DNA from 3 places in the Paenibacillus sp. LK1 genome. Region 1 is predicted to be linked to each of the others. Evidence: predicted binding sites of a transcription regulator. Region 1 holds the regulator's gene; each other region holds the start of a gene.
What was found. Region 1 encodes Rex, which represses fermentation and respiration genes when NADH is low (regulators of the CRP and FNR family bind a similar motif). Its sites were predicted from a motif close to TTGTGAAATATTTCACAA; they were not measured.
Positions count from the first base shown of each region.

Region 2: a site for Rex is predicted at 4,226-4,243, ahead of lpdD (prenylated flavin chaperone LpdD). Genes of this name have one in related genera too.
Region 3: a site for Rex is predicted at 3,220-3,237, ahead of CS562_RS17075 (formate/nitrite transporter family protein). Genes of this name have one in related genera too.

Region 1 is NZ_PEII01000011.1:204,184-210,063, forward strand. Features, by position in the region: gene CS562_RS23480 (amidohydrolase) at 1-1,282, opposite strand, end outside; gene CS562_RS23485 (redox-sensing transcriptional repressor Rex) at 1,269-1,922, opposite strand; gene dinG (ATP-dependent DNA helicase DinG) at 2,156-5,017, opposite strand; gene CS562_RS23495 (tetratricopeptide repeat protein) at 5,159-5,806, opposite strand.
Region 2 is NZ_PEII01000005.1:240,218-246,097, forward strand. Features, by position in the region: gene CS562_RS13300 (molybdopterin molybdotransferase MoeA) at 1-649, opposite strand, end outside; gene CS562_RS13305 (HNH endonuclease) at 822-1,112, shown strand; gene CS562_RS13310 (DUF4247 domain-containing protein) at 1,226-1,972, opposite strand; gene CS562_RS13315 (DUF4178 domain-containing protein) at 1,984-2,490, opposite strand; gene CS562_RS13320 (DUF350 domain-containing protein) at 2,514-2,915, opposite strand; gene CS562_RS13325 (PspA/IM30 family protein) at 3,012-3,683, opposite strand; gene lpdD (prenylated flavin chaperone LpdD) at 3,813-4,157, opposite strand; gene CS562_RS13335 (polysaccharide deacetylase family protein) at 4,311-5,099, shown strand; gene CS562_RS13340 (3D domain-containing protein) at 5,230-5,880, opposite strand, start outside.
Region 3 is NZ_PEII01000007.1:173,481-179,360, forward strand. Features, by position in the region: gene CS562_RS17055 (ferric iron reductase) at 1-122, shown strand, start outside; gene CS562_RS17060 (glutathione peroxidase) at 309-791, shown strand; gene CS562_RS17065 (FAD-dependent oxidoreductase) at 1,166-2,527, shown strand; gene CS562_RS17070 (DinB family protein) at 2,662-3,153, shown strand; gene CS562_RS17075 (formate/nitrite transporter family protein) at 3,325-4,179, shown strand; gene CS562_RS17080 (molybdopterin-containing oxidoreductase family protein) at 4,653-5,880, shown strand, end outside.

The DNA of each region.
Region 1 (5,880 bases):
ATGCCAGCTGAGACTCACGCAGAATGCGCTCTTCATCCATTGTAAGACATTCGCCATGTTTAACCACTTGTTTACCATCCACCCACACATGCTCCACATCTTTGGCCGATGCCGAGTAGACCGTATGGGAAATCAGATCCGTATGCGGATAGAAATGAGCTTGTTGAATGTTCAACGCGATGAAGTCAGCCTTCATGCCAACTTGCAGAGCGCCTGTATTATTCAGGAATATGGATTTGGCACCATATGAAGTTCCAAGCAGAAGCGCTTCCCCTGCTGGCACTGCAGTAGGGTCACCAGATACACCTTTATGAATCAACGCAGCCAATCTCATCTCTTCAAACATATCCAGGTTATTGTTACTTGCTGGTCCGTCTGTTCCCAGGGACACAGTCACGCCTGCTTTCAACAGATCAGGTACTCGTGCAACACCCGAAGCCAATTTCAGGTTACTACCTGGATTGTGGGAAACTGCTACATCATGCTTTGCGAGAATCTCGATCTCTTCATCATTCAGATGTACCGCATGGGCAACCAGAGATGGACGGGAGAAAAATCCTAGTTTCTCCAGATGTGCAACCGGACGAAGTCCGTGATCAGCCACGTTCTGTTCCACTTCACGAAGCGTTTCAGACATATGCGTATGCAAAGGCAGATTCAGGTCATGAGCAACCTGTACCAGCTTCTCTATGTAATCCGGAGGGCAAGTGTAAGGGGCATGTGGAGAGATTACAGTTGTAATTCTTCCGTCTGCTTGTCCATTCCATTGACGGGCAAATGCTGCGGACTCTTCGAGCTTGCGCAGTTGTTCTTCTTCTGAGCAAAGTCCGATTACCCCACGTGCCAGAGCAGCCCGAACGCCGGATTGTTCCACCACTTTCGCCACCTGATCCATATGATCATACATATCCAGGAAAGCTGTTGTTCCGCCTTTCAACATTTCAAGAACAGATAGTGATGTGCCCCAATATACGTCTTCAGACGTCATTTTGGCTTCCATTGGCCACATTTTCTCCTGCAACCATACTTGTAACGCCAGATCGTCTCCATGGCCTCTCAGAAGTGACATGGCCGCGTGACCATGCGTATTGATCAGACCCGGCAAGAAGAACAGTCCTTTTCCGTCCACCTTTGTCAGACTTTCGTCTCCTTCCGGCAATGTCTCACCAATATGCACAATCTTGTCATTCTCAACAACCATAAAACCTTGAACCACTTTCCAATTCGTACCCTCACACACGGCAAATTTGCCGTTGTGAATTACCCATCTATTTGTCGTCATCTTCCTCGTCGTCCTTTCCATTCTCCAAGTAATAAGCCAGACTAAGCAAATCCGTCGTAAAATCGGCATGATGAATACGAATATGCGGCGGAGTCTTCAGAATCGTTGGCGCAAAATTTAGAATCGCTTCAATTCCTGACTCAATCAGTTGATCTGCAACATTTTGGGCTTCCGTATCCGGAACCGTGATAATACCTATACGAATGTTGTCTTTTTTGACCGAATCCGTTAATTCATTCATTGGTTGCACCGTCAAACTGTTGATTTGACTCCCAATCTTCGGACCGTAGGCATCAAATACAGCGACGATCTTCATGTTGTCTTTGAGATAGGCATTGTAATTAGACAAGGCATGTCCCAAATTACCTGCTCCGACAAGAGCTACATTGATCTGCTGGTCTATTTTTAAAATATGGCGGATTTTCTCAATGAGATATGAAACGTCATACCCGATCCCTTTACGACCAAAGTCACCGAAGTAAGCCAGGTCTTTACGAATCTGGGCAGGATTCAAATCCAGCCTCAGTCCCAGTTCTTGTGAAGAGACCGTATTGACTTCGCGCTGATGCAGTTCATTCAAATAACGCAAGTAAACAGGCAATCTACGCACCACGGCTTCCGAAATTTTATCTGATTTCATTCATTGCTCCCCCTTACAAAGGCCACGATAGATAGATGAAAAAGATGAGCACCCTGTCTAGAACGAGCAAAAAGATTACTGAGTTAAACAGGATGCTCGTTGTTATATAATGGATAATTGCTTTTATTCCTTTAATTGCTTTACTCGCATATCCACGAAACAAAAATCATATTACTTAATTTTACCGCCAACCACTGGCGTCTTGCAATAATGGAAGCTACAGAGCGTATCTGTTATTGTTGCTCTTCGGTCGGTCTCTCGAGCCATTCCGAAATACGAGGAACCATCTGCTCGGTGAGCATGTGCTCCATTTTAGGACCAGGTAATGAATATAAAAAGTACTTGCCATAATACGCTTCAATAACGCGTGTATCGTATACAATTACAATGCCTCTGTCTTTGCCTGTACGAACCAGTCTGCCAAAACCCTGTTTGAAACGGATGACGGCTTGTGGCACGGACAGCTTCATAAACGGGTTTTTCTTCTGCTGCTGCAAAAGCTCGCTCTTCGCTTCGACTAATGGATGATTCGGTGGCTGGAACGGCAGTCTGACAATCGCGAGACAAGTCAGAGCCTCTCCTGGAATGTCCACCCCTTCCCAGAAGCTGCTTGTGCCAAGAAGCACCGTTGCTTTTGCATCTTGGAAGCGGCGTGTAAGCTTGGAACGGCTGCCACTGTCCACCCCTTGCCCAAGCAAAGAGATATCATTGCCTGACAAGGCCTCCTTAAGTGGGTCATAGACCTGGCGCAGCATGCGATAGGAGGTGAACAACACCATCATACGTCCACGAGTGGCAATAGCCGTTTCCGCGAGGGAGTGCACGAGCATATCCACAAAGTGGGCATCGCCTACACTGCCCTTCACGCTTGGGAAATCACGCGGAATGACGAGCAGCGCCTGTTCTCGATAATTGAACGGTGACGGCAACATGGACGTTAACAAACGGTTATTCTCGGCAGCTTCCTGCAAACCCAGCTGTTCGATCATGAATTGAAATGACTTGTCAACGGAGAGCGTAGCCGATGTAAGCACAACGCTTTTCTTTTTATCAAAGAACATATCCTTCAATTGTGCACTGACATCGACAGGAACAGCATAGAGCTGAAGTGATTTACTGCGGAATTGGCCGCTGGCCTCCATCCAGTACACGGTGTTGGCATCATCCATCCGCATGAAGAATCGCAGATTATCCTTAATCGTTGCCAAGTCCTTGAGCAGACCTGAGATATCCGTAATCAGACTATCGGACTGATAATCATCCTGATCTTCTTTCACTTCAAGCAGCAGCTTGTCGCCTTTACGAATCAAATCACCTAGAGTGACATAGATTTGGTTTTCAGCATCCTGCAATTCCTGCCATTTAGCTGGTTTTTGTGAAGGCTTCAGTCTAAGAGAGAATTGTCCTGTCTCGCCTGGAGAAGCATCGCTGCGTTCAGGCAGCAGTCCAAACAATGTATCACTTAGTCGATCCCACATCTCTTTGACTTCGACGGCAAGCGGGAACATCTGATCAATCATGGAGCCCCACTGTACCGAATTTTCGTGACCCGATAATTGAGAACGAAGCATCGGCAGTTGGCCATTACGGCTATCTTTAAACAGTCGGGTCAGAGTATGAACCAACGTGAAATATTTCATATGAAGACCCAGATGCTTACCTGCTACGTCCTCCAAATGATGTGCTTCATCGATGACGAGACTTTCGTAGGCCGGCAGCAGCTGATGTGCTGCTTTGACATCCGTAAATAATTTCGAGTGATTGGTAATGACGATATCAGACAGCCCGGCTTCATGTTTGGCCCGGTGATAGAAACATTTGCGGAACCAAGGACAGGAACGTCCAAGACAAGACTCAGACTCACTCTGTACTGTCTCCCAGAAGTCTCCTCCGCGCCCGCTTAGATTAAGCTCCTCGTCGTCTCCAGTCTCCGTCTGAGTAAGCCAGACAATCATCTGAGCCGCTGTAAAATAATCCTCTTTCGGTGTAGCGAATTCACGTTTATTGATTTTGTGCTCAAACTTACGCAGACACAGATAGTGCCCACGTCCTTTGAACACTGCTGCCTTGAACGGGAACGGAACTACCTGGGTCAGCATAGGAATATCCCGCTCTCTCAATTGCTCCTGCAGGTTGATGGTATGTGTGCTGACCATGACTTTCTGTTCCTGTTTCACACTTTCATAGATGGCAGGCAGCAAATACCCAAGTGATTTACCTGTACCTGTTCCAGCTTCAATCAAGAGATGTTTCTCTTCATCCAAAGCTTGTCGTACACTGCTGAACATCTGAGTTTGCGCCTCACGCTCCTCATAATGGTCCAGCGTCTCCTTCAGGTTATCTCTAACCTGATCCATGAACTGCTCAAAACTTACGCCTTCCAGCGGATTACCTTCTCGCTCATCGCGTGGTGAGCCTATATCGGTCCAGTCACTCACGTTCAGGGCGAGCTGGCGGTAATACGTATGACCATCCAGATCCTGAATCGGCTCTGCTTCCTTCTCAGTACGCATTCCATCAAAGAACCAACCCAAGTCACTGTCTTCCGGCGCAAACAGGTCACTGAGGCGCTGAATCGTGATCAGAGGCAGTGCACGCAGCTCATCGAGGCACTTCAGTAATACAAAAGCTGTTGCGAGAGCATCACTGTCCGCCTGATGAGGGCGGTCATGCTGAAATCCGAATTCCGAAGACACATAACCGAGTTGATAAGACCCCAGTGACGGAAACGTGATCTTCAGGAAATCAATCGTATCCAGAATCCGTCCGGTAAATGGCAGATAACCGCATCGATCGAGTGCATTTTGAAGAAAATGAAAATCAAAAGCAACGTTGTGTCCAACAAGAACAACATCGTCAAGCAGCGGAACCATCTCCATCATCATCTCTTCCAATGAGGGAGCATCCGCCACATCTTCATCAGTAATACCGGTTAACCCCGTAATAAACGGAGGAATCGGTACACCTGGGTTCACATAAGAACTATATATTTGAGTTATGCTGTAGTCATGATCTATGATGGCAAGTCCGGCCTGTATTATCTCACCGTCGGACTGCGTGCCGGTTGTTTCGAAATCCAATACGGCAAATTTCATTGCAATGTACGGTCCCTTCCATTCCAGTCTATGTTACAGCATAGCAAAAAAAAGGGCATTTGAAAATTAACTGACAAAAAAGCGGTGTCCCCGCCGCTATGCCAGAGGAGGGAACACCGTCTTTATGCCGCCGAATTGGCCTTAATTTAAGGCAGTCAGCTGATTTGCATATTGCAGTTTTCCGCTGTTTAATCGACATGCTTCCATGTTATACAGCGGTTCGGTCAACGATGGGTCATACTGAAGCGCCTGCGCAAATAATGAACATGCACCTTCAGGATTCGCGAGCTTGGCCTCGATACAGCCCAGGACGTTACATACCAGCCCCTTCAATCTCGGCGAACCGTTCAGATGCATGATCCGCTGCAAGTGTATTCCGGCTTCCTCGGTTTGTTCCAGGTTGAGATGAGCAAGAGCCAGGTAAAAACGAGTTAATGCACTTTCCGGATAGTCGGTCACAACCCTAGAAAATTGCATAATCGCCTGCGGGTACATTTGCAGTTTGAAATATCCCTGACCGCGACTGAAACACTCCAGATGCAGTTCTGGCAGTGCGGTAACAGCTTCCTGTTCAGGTTCGAGGGAAGCAGGCTTATCCAGTTCCCTTTCCCTCACCTGGCTCATTTTTTCTTCAAACATCAGCCACTCATCAATCATCCCGTCACTCATCCGCTTCAGCAAATTCCACTTTTGCAGCAATTCCTGTTTGCTTAGGCCTTCAGCAGAAGGGTAGCGCTTGATAATTTCATCTAACATGTCGTTCATTTCTGCGAAAACATGCTGGAACATCGATGCATCCCCACCCTTGAAAAAATGGATTAGTGCAGTGACCTGTACTCATTTTTTGTAGAATGGGTCGATTT
Region 2 (5,880 bases), on a different contig from region 1:
TGTTACTGTTCCGAATACGCCCGGGTTGCAATGGCTCGTCCACTTCCAACAACTCTGTACCTGTTGCAAAAATGGCTACCTTGGGGCGTTTGTATACAGGCACTTGACCTACGCCGAATGTCGCCAGCACGGATTGTTCACCTGCCTGAATAATCGTTCCTGCTTCCAGCAGCAATTGGCCCTCATGAACTTCCAATCCAATTGGGGTAATGTTAGCATCAGTCTGAATATGGCGCTTCAGAGCAATCCATTGTTCCCCATGCTCTTCTTTACTTTCAGTCATCTCCATCATAACAACAGCATCTGCACCTTCCGGTACCTGAGCTCCTGTCATGATCCGAGCAGCTGTACCCGATGTAATCGTAAGATCCGATGTATACCCGCATGGAATTTCATCAATGATACGGAGCCAAATCTGCTGCTCGCTGGATGCTTCAATCGTATCCGAACTTAGAATCGCGAACCCATCCATTCCGGAACGACGAAAGAATGGGTAAGGATGGGGAGCATGAATCGTCTCAGCAAGCGTTCGACCATGTGCTTGCTCAAGTGTTACTTTTTCTATTGAACCCGAACTGACATGAGCAGCAACTTTCGCCTGCGCATCCGGTACTTGTATAGCTTTACGGATAAATTTTGCAGTCGTCATATCCGTTGAATGTGAATTTATTTTCAATGGTAATAGAACCTCCCTGGATCATTTGTTCATATTAAAAAGTGTAGCCCGAAAGCTAGGTCATGACAAGTACTCTCCAACATATCATTCACATGAAAGACGAATGGACAGACCATAATATGTAAGAGAAAAGGAGCTGACCTTTATGAACCAACGATGCGAATTATGTGGAAGGGAGCCTGTCGAGACAACAGTCCATCACCTGACACCGAAAGAAATGGGCGGAACACATATGCCTACTGTAGATCTTTGCATCCCTTGCCACAAACAGATTCATTCTCTGTATACCAATCGCGATATTATTACCTTAGGTTTAACTGAGATACAGGCTCTAAGGAAAGATGAGCGCATCGCTCCTTATATCCGCTGGATTCGCAAACAACCTGCCACAACCATTCCTCGTGTTCGAAAGTCCCATCATGTCCGCAAATCGTAAAACAAAAAGAACAGCGTCCAAGGTCATGTTCAGTGGCATAGCTCGCTCCACCTTACCTTTTCACTGTTCTTCTGCTAATGCTTTAATATTGCGGGCCCCATTCATGAGGAGCGCTACCTACGCCTCATGATTCGGCCGCCGCCAACCCTCGTTTTGGGTTTTTTATAGGAACTCTTCGGTGAATCAAATAATCCTCCAAGGCCGCCACTACTTTTATTACGATCAATTGTGCCTTTGCTTTGTTCCTTATTCCGGCTGAATAATCCTCCACCAGAGCCTACGCTTGAATCCTTATCGCTGCCACGACGGGTAATCGACCCTTTCCGGTCAACGGTAATGGGCGGAGCAACCTTTTTATCGCTGCTCGTCGGTGTCCGATAGGAACCTTCTCTTGGTTTGTACGTGTCCTTGTTCGTATAACCCCGATACGTACCGGACCCTCTACCCCCGAACGAATCAAACAAATTACCGATTAATGTTGCGGTTAAATAACCTTGCAAAAAGGACGAATCATAATTCTGCCGAACATATTCCTTTGAATCCACCTCAACCAAGGTGTCTTCCGCTTTATTCGGGTCTTGCTGCAAATGATAATACTGGTCCTGATACACCAGGAACATCCGCTCTGTATTTTCCGCCGAGATCTGATCCGGCTTCCGCTGTTCAGATAAATCCTGAGCAACCTCTGGAACGGTACGATCGGCAGCTCGGTACACATAGGATGTCGTATTACCACTGCCGCTGACCGATTCAAGCGGATATGTGTCCTGAACGGATGGTGCTCCGCACGCGGACAGCAGCGACATCACAAGGCTGAGGACCAGCATTAATTTTAATGCATGTGCCAAGCGCTTTTTCATTGGAACCTCTCCTAGCTCGAACGAATCACTTTGATATCCGCAGGAAGAATGGACTCACCTTCATACAGCGTAAATCTTCTGTCTTGCCACTCCACACGCAAAAACATGTTATCATCAGACTGATATTGCCATACTAATTGTTCCCCAGCCTGACCATAGGGTGTCCTGCCTGCAGTGGTTACCATTCCTCCGTATTCTTCCTCCAAATGATACGCACGTCCGTCCAGATCCAGCAACGTAGGCACCTCGTCTGGTGCATCGAGACGGCCATCAATTGGTGTATAGAGGGCATACCGGGTCATTTCCCGTTCTTCAATATGCAAATGTCGGATTGCCGTACCATCCTGCAACGTGAGTACAGCTGCATTTCGCGCTCGATGATGTACCCGCCCAACAACTTCATAGGTGACCAGCGAAACTTCACAGATATCACCAGGTGCCAGCTGAAGCATTGTTTTCTCTACCTTAGGCGGTTCAGGTTTGGCTATTATCCCTTTAATCCGTTTCCACACACTCATACCCATTACTCCTGTTCTTTATCTTATAAACAAGCTGCAATAATTAATGCGCCCACGATATGTAGTGCACCTGAGAACAAACCATAACCAGTCTTGCCCTGCTGTATTCCCGTATCCAGATCCAGGTTGGCCCATCTCCGAATCATAAAGTGAACCACACTCTCCAGAATCAGCAAAATAATAAATGAAACAACGGATACCAACAACGCTTCTCCAAGATGACCGGCTGTCGAAATGGAGGTGGCGAGTACATATCCCTGAGCAAACAGCTTCATAACCATACGTGTTGTAACGGCCATATTGCCCGCCTTCACTTCAGCAAAATCCTTATACTTCGTGAACAAAGAATCCACATACATTAAGACAAACAGCAAAACCGAACCCGATAACGTCCAGACCAGCATTGCCAAAATGTTCAAATCCATTTACATAGCCCCCACATCTCAACATGAACCGCAATTAAAAGCGAAGGAGAAACGCTGGTCTCTCCTCCGCTGGTGTCCCTGCTTGCTTACAAGGTTTTAGTTCTTATTTTCGTATTGCTTCATCAGTGCTGCCAGTTCATCCTCAACAGCCTGATCTTTGCCCAGCTTCTCGAACTCATCATCCAGCGATTTTCCTTTGGACGACATCTCATTGCTGGCTTCGGCCTGTGCTTCCATCTGCATCATTTTTTCTTCCATGCGCTTCATGCCGGCACTTGCAGTGTCGGAGCCAAATCCGTTCAGCGCCTTGTTGATTTCGGTTTGAGCTTTTGCAGCGTTGTAGCGCGCAACCAATGTTTCACGTTTGTTTTTCATTTGCGTCAATTGTTTGCGCATTTCGTCCAGCTTGCCACGAAGGTTATCGGCAGAAGCCTTGTTTTGATCATAGCTTGTTTTGTACTCGGCCATCTTCTCTTCAGCGACCTTCTTCTCTTCCAATGCCCGACGAGCCAAATCCATATTCTGTGCACGCGCTGCTGTATGTGCTTGCTCCTCACGTTTCTTCACGAGAGCTTCCTGTTCTTCAAACAGCTGCTTGAATTTCTTCTCAATGGCGATTTGTGCAGCAACAGCTTTCTCCGCATCTTCCAGATCTTCCTGCATATCCCGGATATATTGATCCGTCATTTTGATCGGATCTTCTGCCTTGTCAATAATAGAGTTAATGTTAGACATCGTTAAATCGCGCAATCGTTTGAAAATGGACATTATGGTATTCCTCCTAGTCGATAGTTCATCCTTGTATATAATCATACATACGTGGCAATGTTCTACTCGTTTCAATTTTAACAAAAAAAATCATAAAAAACGATTTTAGCGTGCTTAGCCTAAATGGAACTATTGAATCAATCGACCCGTTTGGCACAGCTCTTCATCAAGCAGCTTCTCTGCAGTCTGCACAATCTCATCAATCTGCATCCGCGTAATTTCATCAAAGTGAATTCCCATTATTACGGTAACGGTTACCTTTAAATGAAGGGCAGCCTTACGTGCCAGTCTCTCACACAACTCTTGTTCTTTATGCCCTGGAATATGCACCGTAGCCCCACTCACTCGTTCACGGTCTGGATAAAATGTGGCTACTGCTCCAATATGTGATCTTCCTCCAGTTACCATAAACACTTTGTCTTCCCCTGCCTCAATCACCTGTAAACGAACGGAGTTTAAATCGTATGTACTCATTTTGCTCCACCTGTCCTTTTCAATATGTATATGTATGGTGGAATTATGGCTCCGATTTAATGAATCAGCAGTGAAACATCTCACATCATGCATAAATACGGATGGCCCCGGGCATACCAAAGAGAACGCAATTTGGGAAAAGGAGGCACGAACATGCGTATACGCCTCATCATGTTATCCATCATGGTCATTCTTCTGGGAGGAAGTTATACTCCTGCTCAGTTATGGGCTTCTTCAAGCCCGCAAACCGAACCTGCTTCGAAGTCTGATTCTCCTGAAGAAGAACAGTTGACTCTAGGACAACTCAGACAGAAATATGCGGATACGTTCAAAACCAATGGCCCCTCAACAAAAAAGGTCGCTCTGACTTTTGATGATGTTCCTGATCCACGGTTCACACCGCAGGTGCTGGATATTCTAAAAAAATACAAGGTGCGGGCTACGTTTTTCATTGTAGGAAATCGCGCTGAGAAACATCCGGATCTGGTGAAACGTATGATAAAAGAAGGGCATATTGTGGGCAATCACAGCTACAATCACCCGGAATTCAGCAAGCTAACCATGAATGCATTTCGCAAACAAATCTTACATACCGGGGATATTATTCGAAATCTAGCGGGTTACACTCCCAAAATGATTCGTCCACCCTATGGTGACATTAACGAGCAACAGCTCCAATGGGCAGCCAAGCAACATTACAGCATCGTGAACTGGAACGTTGATTCTCTGGACTGGAAGGGCCTCTCCAAAGAGGAAGTCAAACAAAACATCCTGTCCGCCGTCAAACCAGGTTCCATTGTTCTGCAGCATGCAGGAGGCGGTGTAGGATCGAAGCTGAGTGGTACCATCGAGGCGTTGCCTGAAGTCATTGAAGAATTGCGAAACCGCGGGTACGAGCTGGTGACTTTGGACGAAATGCTGGAACTGCCAAAAGGTAAATAGATTTAATTACGGCAATGGATATTCAAAAGGGTGTTCTTCAATCACATTAATGTGATTGAAGAACACCCTTTATTGTTTAATTTAGATTAAGTTGGAGTCACCATATGATGATGTGCAGCTCGCTTTGATTTTATTTCAAAATGTAAAGTTCAACATCCTGAATACCAAATGTGCTCACGGACTGCTTGCTGCCAGGAATAAAGATATCGATCTTGTGTCCTTTAATGGCACTGCCCACATCACGAGCCGTAGCGACAAATGCCTGTTTTGGCAGTCCTGGATGTGTATGACCTGTCACCAGTACCTTTGTACCCAATGGAATGATACTTGGGTCTACTGCAATGGTACCCAATTCAAGCGGATTACCGAAGTAATCCACAGCACCCCATCCTCCATTTTCGGAAGCATCAGCGGAGTATGCTGTTGCTTTGACGTCGACAGCTTTGCTGTAATCAAACGTTTTTCCCCAGGCTTGTACAACTTTACTATCTGCATTAACGTCAAGGCTTGCGGCAGTTACCGTTTTGGCCTCCGTTTTTGCTGCTGCAGCAGAAGCTGTGTTTGTTGTTTTACCAGGGATCGTAATTTTCAAACCACCATAAATGTTGTAAGCTGAAATGTCATTATTAGCTTTAATAAGAGCGTTAAGTCCAACTCCATATTGTTTGGATAAGGTGTAGAAGGTATCCCCCTCTTTGGCCACATGAACTGAATCAGCATGAGCCGGAACGGCCTGAATGAGCATTGCTGCTGTCAGCAAAGCTGTTGCTGTTTTGGCTAT
Region 3 (5,880 bases), on a different contig from region 1:
CAGTCTGCTGCTTACACCATCAGGTGTATGGCGGTCAGAACTATTGCTACAGTTGTCCCAAACTGACAAAGGCAGAGCGGCAAGAGCGTTATGATGCTATTATGGCGGCGAAGTCAGGCTAAAAGGGAATATGTCCAAGTTGATGGATGAAGAGTACTTCTACCAATGAACTCGGTCAGGGTTTAATCACAGATTTGGTAATTAATCGCCTCAGGTCTATAATATAGAGACAGGCTGTGTGCCGCATGGTCATTGGGTACATATATACAGCAGCCCAACCTACATCATAATCATGGGAGGAATCAGTCATGTCCGTATATTCGTATCAGGCGGTAACGACCGCCAATCAGGAAGTTCCACTCGATCTGTATCAAGGCAAAGTGTTGGTGATTGCCAATACTGCTAGCAAGTGTGGACTGACTCCACAATACGGTGAATTGCAGAAGCTCTATGATCGCTATCGTGATCAAGGCTTGGTTGTACTGGGTTTCCCTTGTAACCAGTTTGGCGGCCAGGAGCCGGGTACCAGTGAGGAAGCAGAATCCTTCTGTCAAATCAACTATGGTGTTAATTTCCCGGTGTTTGCCAAGGTCGACGTAAATGGTGAAGATGCACATCCTTTGTTCAAGTATCTGCGTGAGCAGCAACCTGGTGTTGGCGAAGACAATAGCATCCAATGGAATTTCACCAAGTTCCTCGTGAATCGTGAAGGTGAAGTTGTAGGGCGTGTTGAACCAAAAGAATCCCCTGAAGCCATGACTGCAGAGATTGAAAAGCTGCTTGGCGTATAAAATGAATGAACGAAGAAGCCTGCCTCCAGATTGGAGGACAGGCTTTTTTTGATACAATTTTTAGTACGAAACATCCTCTCCATATACGTGTCTCCGCGGTAGTTACTACGCTTATTTTGAGCATAAACCAGCCATAAGCAGGGAAAACTGAAGTCAATGAAGATGAGTCGATGACTCGCCTGATCGTAAAGAAAACCACATCCGACGAATTTATTTTGATTAACCTATTGCAATGTGAAAAATATCACATTATAATAAGTGTACAAAGTGAAATAAATCACATAAGCGCTGTTCGTTTAGAAGTGAAATATTTCACAACCACAATGACGTTATATTCAATTTTTTATTTATATACTCCAAGGGGGAACCTTATCATGAAAATCGCAGTTATCGGATGTACACACGCAGGAACCGCAGCCATCGTTAACACCGCCAAATTGTATCCGGATGCTACCATTACAGTGTATGAGCGCAATGACAACATCTCCTTCTTATCATGTGGCATTGCGCTTTATGTAGGTGGCGTGGTGAAAGATCCAGACGGACTGTTCTATTCTTCGCCAAACCAACTGGCCGAGCTCGGTGTCGTTACCAAAATGCTTCATGAAGTGACGTCAGTAGATGCTGCTGGTCACAAACTTCAGGCTAAAAACTTGAAAACAGGGGAAGAATTCGAAGATACCTTCGACAAGCTGATTGTGACCACGGGTTCATGGCCTGTCGTACCGAAGCTGGAAGGCATCGAGATGGACAACATTTTACTTTGCAAAAACTACAACCATTCCAACACGATTATTGAGAAAGCCAAACATGCCAAACGTATTACCGTGGTAGGAGCAGGTTATATCGGCATTGAACTGGTAGAGGCTTTCCAAATGAACGGCAAGGAAGTTACACTGATCGATAGCGTGGATCGAATTTTGAATAAATATCTCGACCCCGAGTTCACGGATGCCATTGAAGAAACGTTGACTGGACACGGCATCAAGCTGGCACTGGGCCAAACGGTTCAGAAGTTTACCGGAGAGAATGGCAAAGTGAACAAGGTCATTACATCCAAAGGAGAGTTCGAAACAGACCTCGTTATTCTGTGCATTGGTTTCCGTCCGAATACGGAGCTGCTCAAAGGCCAAGTGGATATGCTGCCAAACGGCGCAATCATCGTGGATAAATATATGCAAACCAGCCAAAAAGACGTCTTCGCTGCTGGAGACAGCTCTGCAATTCATTACAATCCAACCGGCAAGGATGCGTACATTCCACTGGCAACCAACGCGGTGCGGATGGGTACACTCGTAGCACGGAACCTGGTTCGTCCTACGACACGGTACATGGGTACACAAGGCACATCAGGTATTAAAATTTATGAGCAAAATATTGCAGGTACAGGTCTGACGGAAGCATCTGCTGCGGATGAGGGTTTGGTGGTTGAAGCTGTAACGCTTGAAGATGCTTACCGTCCAGAGTTCATGCCAACAGCAGAGAAGCTGCTGCTCAAAGTAATCTATGAACAGGCTACGCGCCGCATTGTTGGTGCGCAGGTCATGTCACAAGCTGATCTGACACAGTCGATCAATACGATCTCTGTCTGCATCCAGAACAACATGACGGTAGATGAGCTGGCCTTCATCGACTTCTTCTTCCAACCACATTACAACAAACCATGGAACTTCCTGAACTCGGCTGGTCTTCAGGCGTTGCCTCCAGTAGAAGTAAAAACACCAGCGATGGTCTAACCATAAATATCTGAGAACTGCCGCATTCATTATGCGGCAGTTCTTTTTTGTTTTTTAAAATAATCGGAGGTAGTTAGGGCTGGGAAATGGTGCTATATTATCAACTGTAACGTTATAAACGCAATGGAGTTGAAATGAAGGAGAGTGGCGCAGGCGTGCTTACAGAATCCGTATCCCGGTTGAACGTTCTCTTGCAATCGGTACCTCAGGAGTTCCTTGCAATGAATCCGGACGAGATTGTTCCACCACGAATGGAAGGAAAATGGTCCCGTCTTCAAATTTTGGGGCATTTATGCGATTCGGCTCTGCATAATGTCAGCAGATTTGTACAGATGCAGCACCAGACCGAACCTTTTAGTATAACTTCGTATCAGCAGGAGCAGTGGGTGGAGAGCCAACAGTACAAGAGCGCACCAATTGAAGATGTATTAAATCTCTGGATTAGTCTGAACCAGTCCGTTATTCGTGTTCTCTCCGTCTCGGTAGAGATGGGTCAATCGCAAACATGTATCCTCTCTGATGGAAGTGTGGTAACGCTAGAATGGCTGGCACAAGATTACGTTGAGCATCTGGAACATCATTTGCAGCAAATTTTCGGTGAGCATGAGGATCTGGGGACGGCGTAAGTAACCACCTCATCGATCGCACATCAAGTAAACTAGAACGAAACGTGAAAATGTAGTTTTCAGACTTTGTGATAAAAGTAACAAACCTCTTGAAACCTTCGCGATACAATGAACATATCAACAAAACAGGTTGAATTATGATGTTCATGAACTGTGAAGGAGAGGATCGTTATGGCAGCAAAAACACCTCTTGAGGTTGCACAATATACGGCGCATACGGGGATGAAGAAAGCTCAAAATCCGGTGTCCTCCGTATTGATACTCAGTTTTCTGGCAGGAGCTTTTATTGCGCTCGGATTTCTGCTGGATATTCGGGTTATTGCCTCTGCTCCGACCGAGTGGGGCAGCTTGGTTAATCTGATTGGTGCAGCAGTGTTCCCGGTAGGATTAATATTGGTGCTGATTGGCGGTGGGGAACTGCTGACAGGTAATATGATGGCCGTCCCACTTGCGACGATTGCACGTAAACTGTCCGCGGGCAACATGTTGAAGAATCTCACCTTAGTGACGATAGGTAATTTCCTTGGAGCGCTCTTTGTGGCCTATGCATTTGGGCATGTGCTCGGTCTGACGGCAGAAGGTGCCTATTTGACCAAAGTAGTGGATATGGCTGGACACAAGCTGGACGACAGCTTCCTTCAGGCTTTTATATCCGGGATCGGGTGTAACTGGCTGGTAGCTCTCGCAGTATGGTTGTCCTACGCATCGGATACGATGAGTGGAAAAGTACTGGGCATTTGGTTCCCAACGATGGCCTTTGTGGCTATTGGATTCCAGCACGTTGTCGCCAACATGTTCCTGATTCCTGCGGCGATCTTCGAAGGGCATTATTCGTGGGGGCAATACATCATGAATTTCATTCCGGTATGGCTTGGCAACCTGACGGGAGGGGCGCTATTTGTGGCGGCTGCTTACTGGATGGTGTACCTGCGCAAGCATGAGCCGGAAGTGAAGCCTGAGGTGGCAATGGCGGTGGCCCAGCCTGTGGAGACAGAAGCCAGACCGATGTGGAGCAAGCAGGCGTAGCGACATTTTTTCGAGTAATCGAGTAGCGTTGTAACCACGATAAGCCTGCAAAGACGAGTGCGAAGTTAAACAGGAACAGGGAAGTTAAACAAAATAGCAACAGAAATTGGCGAATCTAATCTCGTTCAAGTCATGGCTGTCTGCTGTGATGGGCGGGAGAGGAGTCGCTTTTTTTTATGTAAAAGTATGCACGCAAAATAAATTCGCCATGACAAGGTTCGGGGGAACGAAACCTGTTCATGGCGAATTTCGGGAGTGGTCCATGATATGGCATGAGGAGGAAGTGGGGAAACACTAGCCTAATGCCTTATTTTTAATTTACCCTTGAATTTCGAGATTGAATCAAGGGGAAAAAGATTTTTTTTGAAAAAAAATTGGAGCGGTTGTGGCAGTAAAAAAGACTGTTCTCTTTACGCGATTACCATGAAGAAGATATGATATGAGGATAACTTTGAAGGGGGAGGAACTTGTATATGATCGATCAGGAGAATGGCGTATTCCCGGCAGTTTGCCCGCTCGATTGTCCGGATACTTGCGGCCTGCTGCTTCATAAGGAGAACGGTAAGATCGTGAAGGTCGTGGGCAATCCGGACCATCCGATTACAAAAGGCGCCATCTGTAACAAAGTCCGAAATATGACGGAGCGGGTGTATCACCCCGAGCGGCTGCAATATCCGATGCGACGCATCGGAGCCAAGGGCGAAGGCCAGTTCGAGCGAATCAGTTGGGACGAAGCCATCGGCGAGATTACGGCGAGATTTAGTTCGCTGGCAGATACCTACGGACCGGAGAGCATCCTGCCCTACAGCTTCTATGGAAACATGGGCATTCTTGGTGTGGATGGCATGGATCGTCGATTTTTCAATGCGCTAGGTGCGAGCAAGCTGGAACAGACTATCTGTAATGCAGCGGGAAATACCGGCTGGAAATATACGATGGGTGCGAACCGGGGAACCTTGCCCGAGGATACAGAGCATGCGGATGTCATTCTGGTGTGGGGAGGCAACATCGTCAGCACCAATATGCATCAGGTTGTTCTGGCCGAGAAAGCCCGCAAAAAGGGCGCCCAAATCGTCGTTATTGATGTCCATCGCAATCGGACCGCCCAATGGGCAGACTGGTTCATTCCACTCTACCCCGGAACAGACAGTGCATTGGCACTCGGATTAATGCATGTATTGTTCGAGCAGGGACTGACGGATGAGGCTTTTATGCAAAAATATACCGTGGGCCATGAGGCACTGCGTGATCATGTCCGCAGCTACACCCCGGAGCGCGTTGCACGTATTACAGGCGTGCCGGAGGCGGACATCGTGAAGCTGGCTGAGCTGTATGGCAACGCACAGGCAGCCCATATTCATATCGGCAATGGCCTCCAGCATCACGACAACGGTGGCATGAACGTCCGCAGCGTAGCCTGTCTGCCTGCCATTACAGGGCAGTGGCTGAAGCGCGGCGGGGGCGCTATTCGTACCAACAGCTACGCGAGCACGAATAGCGATGCGCTCGAGCGTCCTGAGCTGCGGCAGAACCCGGAGCCGCGCGTGGTGAACATGAACCGGATTGGCGAAGCGCTACTGGAAGCGGAGCAGCAGATCCGGGCGTTGATGGTCTACTGCAGCAATCCACTGGTGGTGGCACCAGATACCGAGCGGGTGGAGCGAGGTTTTGCACGGGAAGATCTGTTTACGGTAGTCCATG